One region of the Kribbella sp. NPDC049584 genome, then DNA from elsewhere that is predicted to be linked to it. Evidence: riboswitches for the same ligand, from Rfam matches in the RefSeq annotation. Region 1 holds a riboswitch; the other holds the start of a gene.

Evidence for each region. Region 1 has a riboswitch for cobalamin ahead of AB0J62_RS14525 (CbtB-domain containing protein). Riboswitches for the same ligand answer to the same signal wherever they lie in the genome.
Region 2: linked by a shared signal. The riboswitch ahead of AB0J62_RS29285 (ribonucleoside-diphosphate reductase subunit alpha) and the one ahead of AB0J62_RS14525 (CbtB-domain containing protein) in region 1 are both predicted to bind cobalamin.

Annotation. Positions count from the first base shown of each region.
Region 1 is NZ_JBFAPF010000003.1:563,721-570,073, forward strand. Features, by position in the region: gene AB0J62_RS14505 (ABC transporter permease) at 1-1,021, opposite strand, end outside; gene AB0J62_RS14510 (TetR/AcrR family transcriptional regulator) at 1,098-1,703, shown strand; gene AB0J62_RS14515 ((2Fe-2S)-binding protein) at 1,686-2,378, opposite strand; gene AB0J62_RS14520 (CbtA family protein) at 2,375-3,241, opposite strand; gene AB0J62_RS14525 (CbtB-domain containing protein) at 3,259-3,474, opposite strand; cobalamin riboswitch at 3,514-3,661, opposite strand; gene AB0J62_RS14530 (CehA/McbA family metallohydrolase) at 3,784-6,069, shown strand; gene AB0J62_RS14535 (hypothetical protein) at 6,069-6,353, shown strand, end outside.
Region 2 is NZ_JBFAPF010000010.1:4,983-11,335, forward strand. Features, by position in the region: gene AB0J62_RS29260 (3-methyladenine DNA glycosylase) at 1-8, shown strand, start outside; gene AB0J62_RS29265 (hypothetical protein) at 18-212, shown strand; gene AB0J62_RS29270 (class I SAM-dependent methyltransferase) at 199-1,032, opposite strand; gene AB0J62_RS29275 (Fic family protein) at 1,167-2,426, shown strand; gene AB0J62_RS29280 (DinB family protein) at 2,492-3,073, shown strand; cobalamin riboswitch at 3,134-3,302, shown strand; gene AB0J62_RS29285 (ribonucleoside-diphosphate reductase subunit alpha) at 3,435-6,308, shown strand; gene AB0J62_RS29290 (ribonucleotide-diphosphate reductase subunit beta) at 6,290-6,353, shown strand, end outside.

The DNA of each region.
Region 1 (6,353 bases):
TGAGGAGGTCGTTGCTGTGGCGGGCATTGTGACGGTGGGCCACCCGGCGGTGACCTTCCAGGATCGCGGCGATCCCGACGACACTCCACACACCGAGTACGACGGCGTGCTGCGCGGCACCGTGTCCGTTGAAGTAGGCGGCGCTCCGGAGCAGGTTCGCACCGGCGCCCGGCGGCATGAGCTGCCCCAACTGGCCCACGACCGAAGGCATCAGCTCGGGCGCCGAACTCACTCCCGCGAACGGATTCCCCACGAAGACCATGAGGATGGCGCCGAGCGCGACACCGGCGGGGCCTAGCAGCGCAGCCATACCGGCGACGAAGCTGCTGATCGCGAACAGCATCAGCGACAGCGAAGCCCAGGTCCCGATCCGATTCCCCGGTAGGGCCCCGATGTAGTCCTGCGCGACCAGATGCACACACGCACCGGCCATGCACGAGACCACCGCCAGCGCCACGATCTCTCGTAGGGCGGGCTTGAAACCGACGAGTACTGCGACCATCACGGCGAGGATGACTCCGCCGAGCACGAGCGGCGTCATCGCGGCGGCGAAGGTCGAGCCGCGCGGATCGTCGCTCGACGTCGGAACCACGTCCTGGACCACTGATTCCGCTGCCGGCTGGGTGGTCGGCGAGAGCTGTCCGGCCATCGCTCCCGCGGCCGACGTCAGCAGTTGTGCGACGGCCGGACTGGCCGCGCTGGCGGTCAGGAAGACGATATGGCGGCTGCTCACCTCGAACGCGCCGTACACCTCGCGATGCTCGATCGCCGACCGAGCCTCGGCGTCGCTGGCATACAGGTGCAGGTCGAAAGCGCCCGGCCGGGTGCTGGTCAGGCCTTCGGCTGCCTTCTGTGCGGTCACTCCGGTGCCCACCACGCCGACCGGGAGGCTGCGGGCCTCGGTCCGGGACGCCGGCCAGGTGAACGCCAGGACCGCGAGGCCGACGATCAGCGGTGCGATCACCGACAGGATCAGCAGCTGGCGCCACGGCGGGTGGTGAACGAGCGGATTCTTGGGCACTTCTGCGCCTTTCAGACGGGTGTTAGATGCTCTCACTAAACGACAATGATCGTTCTCTTTTGACTATACTCTGCTCATGCCGAGGACTTCGGAGAGGTATCGCGACGCCAGGCGGGAGTACATCCTCGACGCCGCCCGGCGCGCCTTCGCGCGCAACGGGTTCCACGCGACGTCGATGCACGATCTGTTCGCCGAGGCCGGCTTGTCCTCCGGCGCGGTCTACCGCTACTTCGCCGGTAAGGACGAGGTGGTGGTCGCGATCGTCGAGGACAACATCCGGCAGATCGGCGCGATGATCCGCGCCGTCACGGAGGAACGCGCCGACGGCTCCTTCGGCGCCGCACTGGCCGCGGCGGTCGAAACCATCCAGGCCAAACACCGGGAGAACGGGCTGGCCGGCATCGGCGTACAGGCCTGGACGGAGGCGCTGCGTGATCCCCGGATCGGCGCAGCGTTCGAGGAGATGCTTACCGGGCTCCGGTCCGAGCTGGCCGAAGTCGTCGCTCACTACCAGCGGACGAACACGTTGCCGGCCGGTCCGTCGGCGGATTCACTGGCGTCCGTGACGATCGCCATTCTGGTCGGCTATATCCAGCAGCTTGCGCTCCTCGGGCCTGACGCTGTCGCCGACACTCCGGATGCGTTGCGGGCGCTGTGGCCGCCTTCAGCGGTCGCCGGCTAGTGCACAGTCGCCGCAGAGGGCGCCCGAGTGGTCGGGCGCGGCTCGGTAGATGAGGCAGCAGCTGCGGCGGCGGAAGGTCCCGTCCGTCGTGGTGTGAGCCTCGCGGACGGTCGGGTGTGCGAGCAGGTGGGCGGCCATCTCGGTAGCTCGGTCTGCGAGCTGGGGTGCTGCGTTGGCGAGGGCGACGGACGCGCCGTTGATCGCCGAGGCCACGTTGCCCCGGAGGATGTGATCCGAGACGGAGAACCGCTGGGTGGCCTGGTTCAGGGCTGGGACGGGGCGTTCGAACACCTCGGTGACGAGGTCGCGTGACTTGCCTGGCGGAGCGAGTGACAAGGGGAAGGCTCCGCCCAGGACCGGTTGCCAGTAGACGGTTTCAAGGTCGAGTGGCGGGACGCCGGCGTCCAGGACTGCAGTTGCCAGGGCGGGAGAGACCAGGCGCGCGACCAGGCCGAGGTGGGTGATCGACGCGGCGACGCGAACCTCGACAGCTTCGGGCTCCTGGCCGCCCGCCGCGGCCAGATAGGCCCGGGTGGCCATCACCCGGTCCTCGAGTACGGCGGGGTCGTCGAGCAGCTCCGACATGGTCCGCCACGGTGCGACCGGCGCCGTACCCGAGGGGTGTTGCTCGTGCGCGAAGAACGGGCCGAGGGCAACGACCTGGTCGAGCGTCATGCGGTGTGAACCGGCTCCGCCTGCTCCGTGCGGACCTTGCGGGCCTTGCGGGCCTGGAGCAGGCGCTCCGCGAGCGGACCGAAGATCAGGCCGATGACACCCCACAACAGCACCTGGGCAGCGACCGAATAGAGGCGGAACGCGTAAAGCCTGTCCGCATCGAAGCCCGGGTAGACGATGTTGCCCTTGGCATCGGTCAGCGGCAACGGAGTCTCCGTCGCGTGCCGCCCGTACTCCTCGACGTTCGCCGCCAGGTGCCCCACCGAGGGCAGTACGGCCATCAGTACGCCGATGATCGCGACGTACGCCGCGATCGCGAGCAGCGTCGCGTTCCAGTTGCCGAAGCGCGGCCGGAGTCGCTTGCCGAGCAGGACCGCGCCGATCAGCAGCACGATCGAGCAGGCCACCATCGCCAGGTACAGGTTGCCGCGGTCGTGGATCGTGTCCTCGTGCCCGATCGACGGCGGGTTGGCCGGGTACTTCAGGAACGGCACGAAGTAGACGCCGAGGAACCCGCCGAGCGCGACCAGCATCGCCAGGTTGCGCGGGCGCAGCTTGCCGACCCGGCCCAGGCAGATCGCGAAGGCGACCGCGAACAGCGCACCCATCGCGACACCGAACAGCACGAGGCCGGCACCGGCGCCGATGTTCGCCTGCAGGGTCCTGCTGAAGATGTCCGGACCGCCCGCTTCGACAGGCAGCCCGGCCGCCTTGTCGAGCGCGTCCTGCGCGGCATCGCGACCGCTCTCGTAGTCGATTGCGGCTTGGATCTGGGGCTCGGCGAAGATCCGTGCGAAGACGAACGCGATCAGCCCGGCCGCTGCGCCGGCGAGTGCGCCGCGCAGTACGAATTTCCCTTCCATGTCAGTCGGTCAGAGACTCAGTGGCACGGAAAGCCGAGGAAGTGCCGCGCGTCGTGCACGAACTCGTGGATGTGCATGTCCTTGCCGAAGATCGAGTACGCGCCCTGATCGACACCGATGAAGTAGTAGAGCGCGAACGCGACGATCGCCGTACCGACCAGCCACAGCACAGCCCGCGAGACCGGTACGACGACCGGCGTGGAAACCGAGGTGGGAGCAGACAGATTGCTCACGAGTAGAGCCTCCTTCTAGGGGATCGTGCGTCCCTCATCCAATGGAGCGTCGTGACGGCGAAGTATCTGACTCACCGCTCGCACGGGGCGAGCGGCTCACAGTGGCGCGACCGTGCCGAAGTCTCATCGGCTTCCTTGCGCCGTCACTACGCTGCGAGACTACGGACGCCTTCGGGGCACGTCAATCGCGGGTTGCTCACATCACGTACGACGAGGTCCCGTCGCGCCGGGTGGCCTGTGGAAAATGATTCCGGCCGCACGTGGTCGGGCCGTTAAGCTCGGAGGCCCGGTGCACCCCGAGGAGGCCCCGTGTTCCAGCCGCTGCACGCTTCTGCGACCCGAGCTGTTGAGAAACTCCGCGCTATCGGTGAACCACTACCCGACGACCTCGCCAGTCAGCTGGCCAAGCTGGCCGACGGTTCCCAATCCCCCGCGGCAGTCGAGGACCTGCTCCGTCCGTATGTCCTCGTCGACGTCTCCATCGACGAGCAAGGACTGCCGACCAGCACGCCGGGTGCCGCGCGACCGCGCCTCGTCCAGCATGGATGGCGCAGCTTCCTGGTCCGGATCGAGAACCCGCACCGGCTGATCGGCGATCTCGCCGCGCAGTCGAACCACGTGCTCGGCACGATCGATTACCACAGCCACGCCGCGCGAATCGCGATGGCGGACACGTTGACCATCGTCCCGAGGATCAAGCGCAGCTGGCTGGAGGTGAAGCTGGCCGGTCCGACGGACGTCTCCGGCCTGGACGTCGAGTACAAGGTGATCAGCCTCTACAGCCGCGACGGCGGCACCCACAAGGGCGAGCTGGGATTCGTCCTGGCCCTCGAGGAGGCTGAACACAGCTACACCAGGCCGCCGCTCGCGATGGCCTGGAGGCGGATGGGATCCGAGAGCCGGCAGTACGAGGCGTCGTACGAGTTCGAGTGCCTGCCCGCGCGCGACATCCGGTTCGACATCCGCGAACCCGACGGGAGCAGTTGCGTGGCGGCGCTCACCGTTCGCGACTCCCAACGGCGCTCCTACCCGTCGAAGGGGATGCGGCTGGCTCCCGACATGTTCTTCCACGAACACGTCTACCGCGCGACCGGCGAGGTCATCACGCTCCCGGCCGGTCAGTACGAGATCTCCGCGCGGCGCGGACCGGAGTACCGCGAGGTCCGTGTCGACGTCGACCTGACGGCCGAGGACGACGCGGTCACGATCGAGCTCGATCGCTGGGCCGATCCGGCACGTCACGGGTACTACTCCGGCGATCCGCACATCCACGCCGGCGGCTGCTCGCACTACAGCGTGCCGTCCGAGGGCGTCACGCCGGAGACGATGATCCGGCACGTCCGCGGCGAGGGGCTGTGGATGGGCAGCGTGCTCACCTGGGGTCCGTGCTACTACCACCAGAAGCAGTTCTTCAGCGGCTCGTCGATCAGCCCGCGGGCCGAGCTCGAGTACCCGGCGATGCAGCAGGCGCAGGGCATGAACTGGGACCCGCAGGACACCGATCACGATGGCCAGAGCCTGCTGCGCTACGACCTCGAGGTGTCGGGCTTCCCGTCGAGCCACTCCGGGCACGTCATCCTGCTCGGGCTGACCGACCAGGACTATCCCGGGACGAAGATCATCGAGGACTGGCCGTCGTACAACCTGCCGGTCATGCGCTGGGGTCACGCGCAGAACGCGATGGTCGGCTACGCGCACTGCGGACTGGGCCTGTCGGTCGGCACGGACGAGCTGCCGAACTACGTGATCCCCGGCTTCCAGTCGATCGGCTCGAACGAGATCATCGTCGACGTACCGCTCGGTGCCGCCGACTTCCAGTGCGGCGCCGAGTTCGCGCCCGCCGCGGAGCTGAACATCTGGTACCACCTGCTGAACGTCGGCTACCGCACGCTGATGCTCGGCGAGACCGACTACCCCTGCATCTACGACGACGGCCCAGGCGTCGGACGCACCTACGTCCAACTGCCCGAGCCGCCGCAAGGCCCGCAAGCGCTGGAAGCGTGGCTCGGTGGACTGAAGAACAGGGCGTCGTACTTCGGTGACGGCCGCAGCCACGTCTACGACTTCGCGGTCGATGGCGACACGAGCCGCGAGCGTACGGCGGATGCCGCCGGACCGGTCCGGGTCAGTGCGACCGTCGCGGCGTGGTTGCCCGAAGATCCGCCCGCCTTGCCGGCCGCGGGTCAACCGGCGTACAGCGCTCCGGTCGGCTGGCATCTCGAACGCGCGAGGATCGGCCGGACCCGCAACGTGCTGGTCGAGGTGCTCGTCAACGGTGTCCCGGTCGCGTCGCAGGAGCTGGTTGCTGACGGCAACGAGCAGGCGGTCGAGTTCGACGTACCGCTGGAGCGTTCATCCTGGGTGGCGCTGCGGATCCTGCGCAGCGTGCACACGCAGCCGATCTTTGTCGAGCTTGCGGGTAAGCCGATCCGCGCGTCCCGGCGGAGCGCCCAGTGGTTGCACGACTCGGTCGACGCGCTCTGGAAGGCGAAGTCCGGCTTCATCCGCGAAGCCGAGCGAGGCGAGGCCCGCGAGGCGTACGACGCCGCACAGGCCGCCTACCTGGCCCGTCGCGACGAATCAGAGGTGGACTGATGTACGGCGAACCCGCGGGCTGCTGCGGCCCGGTCGACACCAAGGCGCCGATCTCCGTCACGATCAACCCGGAGGCCCGCGTGAACGTCGCCCGGACCGCAACCCGGGTCGAGCCGGTCGCCCCGGGTCACTGGCATCCGATCGACCTGACGATCGTCAACGACGGCTACGTCACCGGGCAACTCGTCATCGAGAGCGACCCGGTGCCCGGTGTCGAACTTGACCTGCCACCCCACGACCTCACCGGCGAACCACGCCAAGAGGGAGCGATCCGCGTTCGCTTC
Region 2 (6,353 bases), on a different contig from region 1:
TCGGCTAACCTCGGCCCATGGGAAAGATCGTCGCCACCGCCATCGCCGCACTGCTCATCGCGATCGGCGCCGTCTGGACCCTGCAGGGCCTCGGCTACGTCAAGGGCAGCTCGATGACCGGCAGCACCGTCTGGGCGACGATCGGCCCGATTGTCGCCGCCTTCGGCGTGGCCCTGATCTTCGTCGCCTTCCGCGGCCCTAAGAAGCGCTGACCCTGATCGCCTTCAGGGCGAACAGAAGTGGGATGCGCGGGGCGTCGTCCGGCAGGCGCCACCAGCCTGCGGGTGTCTGCTCCATCGTCGACCAGCGCGGCCACGGGAGTACTTCGGACTCGCGCAGGCTCGTGAGGTGGAAGCCGGCGCCTGCGAGCGCGGTCGTGATTTCGCCGAGGCCGTGGCGCCATTCGTAGCTGGTCTGGCGACCGGGGACCTCGTCACCGGTGTACGTGACGGTGGAGTCGTGGGCAATGGGGCCACGACCTTCGAGGTAATCGGCGCGAAGGACCAACTCGTCGGACTCGCCGGGAAGGGAAACCTCCCGGAGTGAGTTCAGCAGCGGGTGGAACTCGACGATGTAGAGAGCGCCACCGGGCTTGAGAAGGTCGCGGACCACCTCGGCCCATTCCTTCAGGTCAGGCAGGTAACACAGCGCGCCCTTGCCGGTGTAGACGACGTCGAACTGCCGGCCTTGGACCGCATCGACCGCGTCGTACACATTCGCGTGCACGTAGTCGACCTCGACGCCTGCCTCGTCGGCGATCCGTCGAGCGGCTCCCAAAGACTCCGCGGACAGGTCGAGCCCGCTGGTCCGCGCACCCCGGCGGGCGAACGCGATCGTTTCAGTGCCCAGATGACACTGCAGATGCAGTACGTCACGCCCCTCGAGCGGCCCGAGATCCTCCCACTCGTAGTCGGCGAACCAGAACTCAGCAGGCCGGTCGTAGAAGGCGCTGGCCGCGTGCAGCGGCGCCCGCGCGTCCCAGTCGGCTTGGTTGGCGGCCACCATCTCCTGCGTCTGCGCGTCGAGAGTCACAACCAGCAGTCTCCCTACAAGTAGGTCCACAGGCGGTCCACATGTGGTCCACAGGTAGGTCCACCGCAGTTACGCTCGCATCCACGGGCCTTGTTCAAGGTTTGTGGATAAGGTTGAATAAGGATATGGCGCGGGTGGAGTTACATCGGTGGCCCGGGCACCCCGACGGGTTCACGCGGGCGGAGCGGCTCGGCGGGTCGTACGAGCTGTACTTCCCCGATCCGCTGGTCGGGCGTGAGTTCGACCTGAGCGACGACGTGCTCGCGGTGCTCGAGGACGCCGCGGGCGATCTGGCGCGGCTCGACGCGACCGCGGCGGTGCTGACGAACAGCGAGGCGCTGGCTCGGCTGCTGCTGCGCGCCGAGGCGGTCGGGTCGTCGCATATCGAAGGGCTCGTCGTCGGAGCGCGACGGCTGCTGAAGGCCGACGCACTGCGGGAGCGAACGCGGGATGTGACGGCCGAGGAAGTGCTCGGCGCCGTCGACGCGATGACCTGGGTGACGGAGTCCGTGCAAGCCGGCGACAAGCTCGACGTCGAGCATCTGCTCGAGGCGCATCGGCGGCTGATGGCGCAGTCGCCGCACCCGGAGTACGCGGGCGAGCTCCGCTACCTGCAGAACTGGATCGGCGGCCGCTCCCCCGCCGAGGCGTACTACGTCCCGCCGCCGGCACAACTGATCCCCGACCTGCTCGAGGACCTGATCACCTTCGTCCGCGAGTCGCGGCTGCCCGTGCTCGCGAAGGCCGCGATCGCGCACGCTCAGTTCGAAACCATCCACCCGTTTGCCGACGGCAACGGCCGGACCGGGCGCGCGCTGATCCACCTGATCCTGCGCGCCGAGGGCCTGGTCACGCGCACCGTGCCGCCGGTCTCGCTCTCGCTCGCCACACACGCCACGGAGTACGTCGACGCGCTGACCGCCTTCCGGTACGTCGGACGCGCGACGACGCCGAAGGCACGCGCTGCCGCGAATCCGTGGCTGCGGATGTTCGCGCTGGCCTGCACGCACGCGACCGCCGAAGCCGCGCGTTTCGAGCAGACCGCCGTCGACCTCAAGGCCGCCTGGCGGGAACGCGCAGCGCCGGTCCGGGCAGGCTCCGCGACCGAGCTGCTGATCGACGCGCTGCCTGCCGCGCCGGTCCTCACGCTCGCCGCGGCGGCGCAGCTCATCGACCGCTCGCTGCAGGCCGCCAACCAAGGGCTCGCTCGTCTGGTCGAGGCGCGCATCCTGCGCGAGGTCACCGACGGACGGCGTAACCGCGTCTACGAGGCGCCCGAGCTCATCGACGCCTTCACGCTGCTCGAACGACGCTTCGCCAGTCCGGCCGCCGACACCCGGATCGAGCCGCCTAGCAGGCCCGTTCCCTCGAGGCCAGAACCGACACACCAGTGAATTGACTTTCATCTCCCCGGCGAGCAAGAATTCGAACATATGTTCGATCGTACAGGGGAGAAGCGATGTCGGAGGCGTTCGACTGGGACATCCTGCACAGGCCATCGGCGATGGCCATGGTGCGCGGCCAGCTCGGCTTCAGCTGGATGGTGCTGTCCGGGCGACTCGCACAGTTGACCGACGAGCAGTACTTCTGGCGACCGAGCAGCGAGGCGCTCACCGTCGTCCGGCGGCACTACGCCGGCCACTTCCGATCGCTCGGGTCCGGCGAGTGGGTGGCGCAGTGGCCCGACGAGCCGGATCACCGAGGTCCCCGCACGATCGCCTGGCTGATCGCCCATCTCACCGAGACCTTCTTCGAGCGGTGGGAGTGGACGTTCGGCGCGAGTCAGCAGGGTCGCGCCGACATCAACCTGCACGGCAACGCGCGCGACGCGGTCGCCTGGCTGACCTACTGGGTCGAGGCCTGGCGCGACGCGATCGCCGCGCTGGACGAGGACGAGGTGATGACGGTCGGCCTGAGCCAGGCCAATGAACTGGACGCGGGCGAGCCGTTCGGTCATGTCGTGCTGCGGCTGAATCGCGAGCTGATCCACCACGGCTCGGAGATCATGACGCTCCAGGATCTCTACGCGGTCGCGGCGTGAGGACCACAACATGTGCGACACGCGGCGTGGCGCTACCACAAGATGTAGATCGCTCCACCTAGCATCACTACTGCTGGTGGTTCGGAGTGGTCGGCACCACAAGATGTGGGCCATTTCGAGGCAACAGGGGAATCCGGTGCGACTCCGGAGCTGCCCCGCAACGGTGAGCGGACGTGCTGTCTTGAGGCGTCCGCGAGTCCGGATACCTGCCACCGGCGCATGCACCGCCGGTGCGTGCGGTCCGAGACCTCGCGGGTGGGTCGCAGGGCGTGACGGCAGTGATCCCGGCCGGTGCTGCCGGTCCCGTCGTGCGCCTGCTCGCGTGGTTCCAGGCTTCCGAACTCTTGTGGAGAGCACACCTGTGACCCTTGCTTCCTCAACGGCTTCGTCCGCATCCGCGTCCTCGGGGATCGCTGCAGACCAGCCGATCGAGCTCACCGTCATCCGTCGCGACGGCAGCAGCACGCCGTTCGACGCCACCAAGATCTCCGTCGCCGTGACGAAGGCCTTCCTCGCGGTCGAGGGCGCCGACGCCGGCGCCACCCACCGGGTCCGCGACCTGGTGACCGACCTGACCGGCCGGGTCGTCGGCGCGCTGACCAGCCGCGGTGCCACGCGGCGCACCGTGCACGTCGAGGACATCCAGGACCAGGTCGAGCTGGCGCTGATGCGCGCCGGCGAGCACCAGGTCGCCCGCGCCTACGTGCTGTACCGCGAGGAGCGGACCAAGGTACGCACGCCTGCCGACGCGGCCGGCGTCACCGAGAGGCCGACGCTGACCGTCCGCGCGGCCGACGGCACCCGCTCCCCGCTCGACGTCGACCGGCTGCGGGTGGTCGTCGCGGAGGCGGCAGCGGGGCTCGACGCGGTCGATCCCGAGCTGATCCTCGATGAAACCCTCGGCGCCTGCTACGACGGCATCGCGCCGCACGAGGTCGAGCTGGCGCTGGTGATGGCCGCGCGCGGCTTCGTCGAGACCGAGCCGCAGTACAGCTTCGCCGCGTCCCGGCTGCTGCTGGACCAGATCCGGCGCGAGGCGCTGGGACGTGTCCACGGCGAGCCGCGGCAGGCCAGCCAGGCTGAGATGGCCGGGGCGTACCCGGCCTACTTCCCGCAGTACGTCCGGACCGGGATCGAGGCCGGCCAGCTCGACCCCGAGCTCGGCACCTTCGACCTCGAGCGGCTCGCCGCGGCGATCAGGCCCGAGGCCGATCTCGACTTCACGTTCCTCAGCCTGCAGACGCTGTACGACCGGTATCTCCTGCACATCGACAAAGTTCGGTACGAGTTGCCGCAGGCCTTCTTCCTCCGGGTCGCGATGGGGATGGCGCTCCGCGAGGACGACCGGGAGGCGCGGGCGATCCAGTTCTACGAGCTGCTCAGCTCGTTCCGGTTCATGTCGTCGACGCCGACGCTGTTCAACTCCGGCACGACCCGGCCGCAGCTCTCGTCCTGCTTCCTGACCACGGTCGAGGACGACCTGGCCGGCATCTTCAGCGGCATCCGCAACAACGCGCTGCTCGCGAAGTACTCCGGCGGCCTCGGCAACGACTGGACCCCGGTCCGCGGCATCGGCGCCAAGATCCGCGGCACCAACGGCGAGTCCCAGGGCGTCGTGCCCTTCCTCAAGATCGCCAACGACACCGCGGTGGCCGTGAACCAAGGCGGAAAACGGCGGGGCGCGGTGTGCGCGTATCTGGAGACGTGGCACATCGATATCGAGGAGTTTCTCGACCTGCGGAAGAACACCGGGGACGAGCGGCGGCGTACGCATGACATGAACACCGCGAACTGGGTGCCTGACCTGTTCCTGCAGCGGGTCGAGGCCGGTGGCGAGTGGACGTTGTTCTCCCCCGACGAAGTGACCGATCTGCACGATCTGTACGGCACGGCCTTCGCGGAGGCGTACGTCGCGTACGAGGCCGCGGCGGATCGTGGTGAGATTCGGGTGTTCAAGCGGGTCAAGGCCGTCGAGCTGTGGCGCCGGATGCTGACTGTGCTGTTCGAGACCGGGCATCCGTGGATCACGTTCAAGGACGCCTGCAACCTGCGCTCGCCGCAGCAGCACGACGGTGTCGTCCACTCGTCGAACCTGTGCACCGAGATCACCCTCAACACCACGGTCGAGGAGACCGCGGTCTGCAACCTGGGATCGGTCAACCTGGTCGCACACCTGACCGAGGACGGTCTCGATGCCGACCTGCTCCGCGACACGGTGAAGACCGCGGTCCGGATGCTCGACAACGTCATCGACGTGAACTTCTACACGACCCCGGAGTCGGAGCGGGCAAACCAGCGCCATCGTCCGGTCGGCCTCGGGCTGATGGGTTTCGCGGACGCACTGTTCGCGCTGCGGATCCCGTACTCGTCCGATGCCGCGGTCGAGTTCGCGGACAGTTCGATGGAGCAGATCAGCTACCACGCGATCGAGGCGTCGAGCGATCTCGCCGCGGAGCGCGGGCGGTACTCGACGTACGACGGATCGCTGTGGAGCAAGGGGATCCTGCCGATCGACTCGCTCGAGCTGCTGGCGTCCGCCCGCGACGGCGACGTGATCGTCGACGAGACTCAGCGGCTGGACTGGGACGCCCTGCGTGCGAAGGTCCTGCACGGCGGCATGCGGAACTCGAACGTGATGGCGATCGCGCCGACCGCGACGATCTCCAACATCTGCGGCGTGAGCCAGTCGATCGAGCCGACGTACAGCAACCTGTTCGTGAAGTCGAACATGTCCGGTGAATTCACCGTCGCCAATCCGTACCTGGTCGCTGACCTGAAGGCGCGCGGGCTGTGGGACCAGGTGATGGTGTCGGACCTGAAGTACCACGACGGTGTGCTGGCCCGTATCGAGCGGATCCCAGCGGACGTGCGGGAGTTGTATGCGACCGCATTCGAGATCGACCCGCAGTGGCTGGTGAAGGCGGCGTCGCGGCGGCAGAAGTGGATCGACCAGGCACAGTCGCTGAACCTCTACATGGCGAAGCCGAGCGGTCGTGCGCTCGACGAGCTGTACCGGTCGGCCTGGCGCCATGGCCTCAAGACGACCTATTACCTGCGTTCCCAGTCAGCAACGCATGTGGAGAAGTCGACGTTGAAGGGAACCGACGGACGGCTGAACGCGGTCGCTGTCACGGTCGCGGCACCGCCGGCGCCGATTCCGGCCGACATGCCGCTTCCCGAGCCCACCGGAGCTGTCTGCTCCATCGACGACCCTGACTGCGAGGCCTGCCAGTGACCACCGGACTGAGCGAGATCAACGTCCGTGCCGGGCGGGTGCATG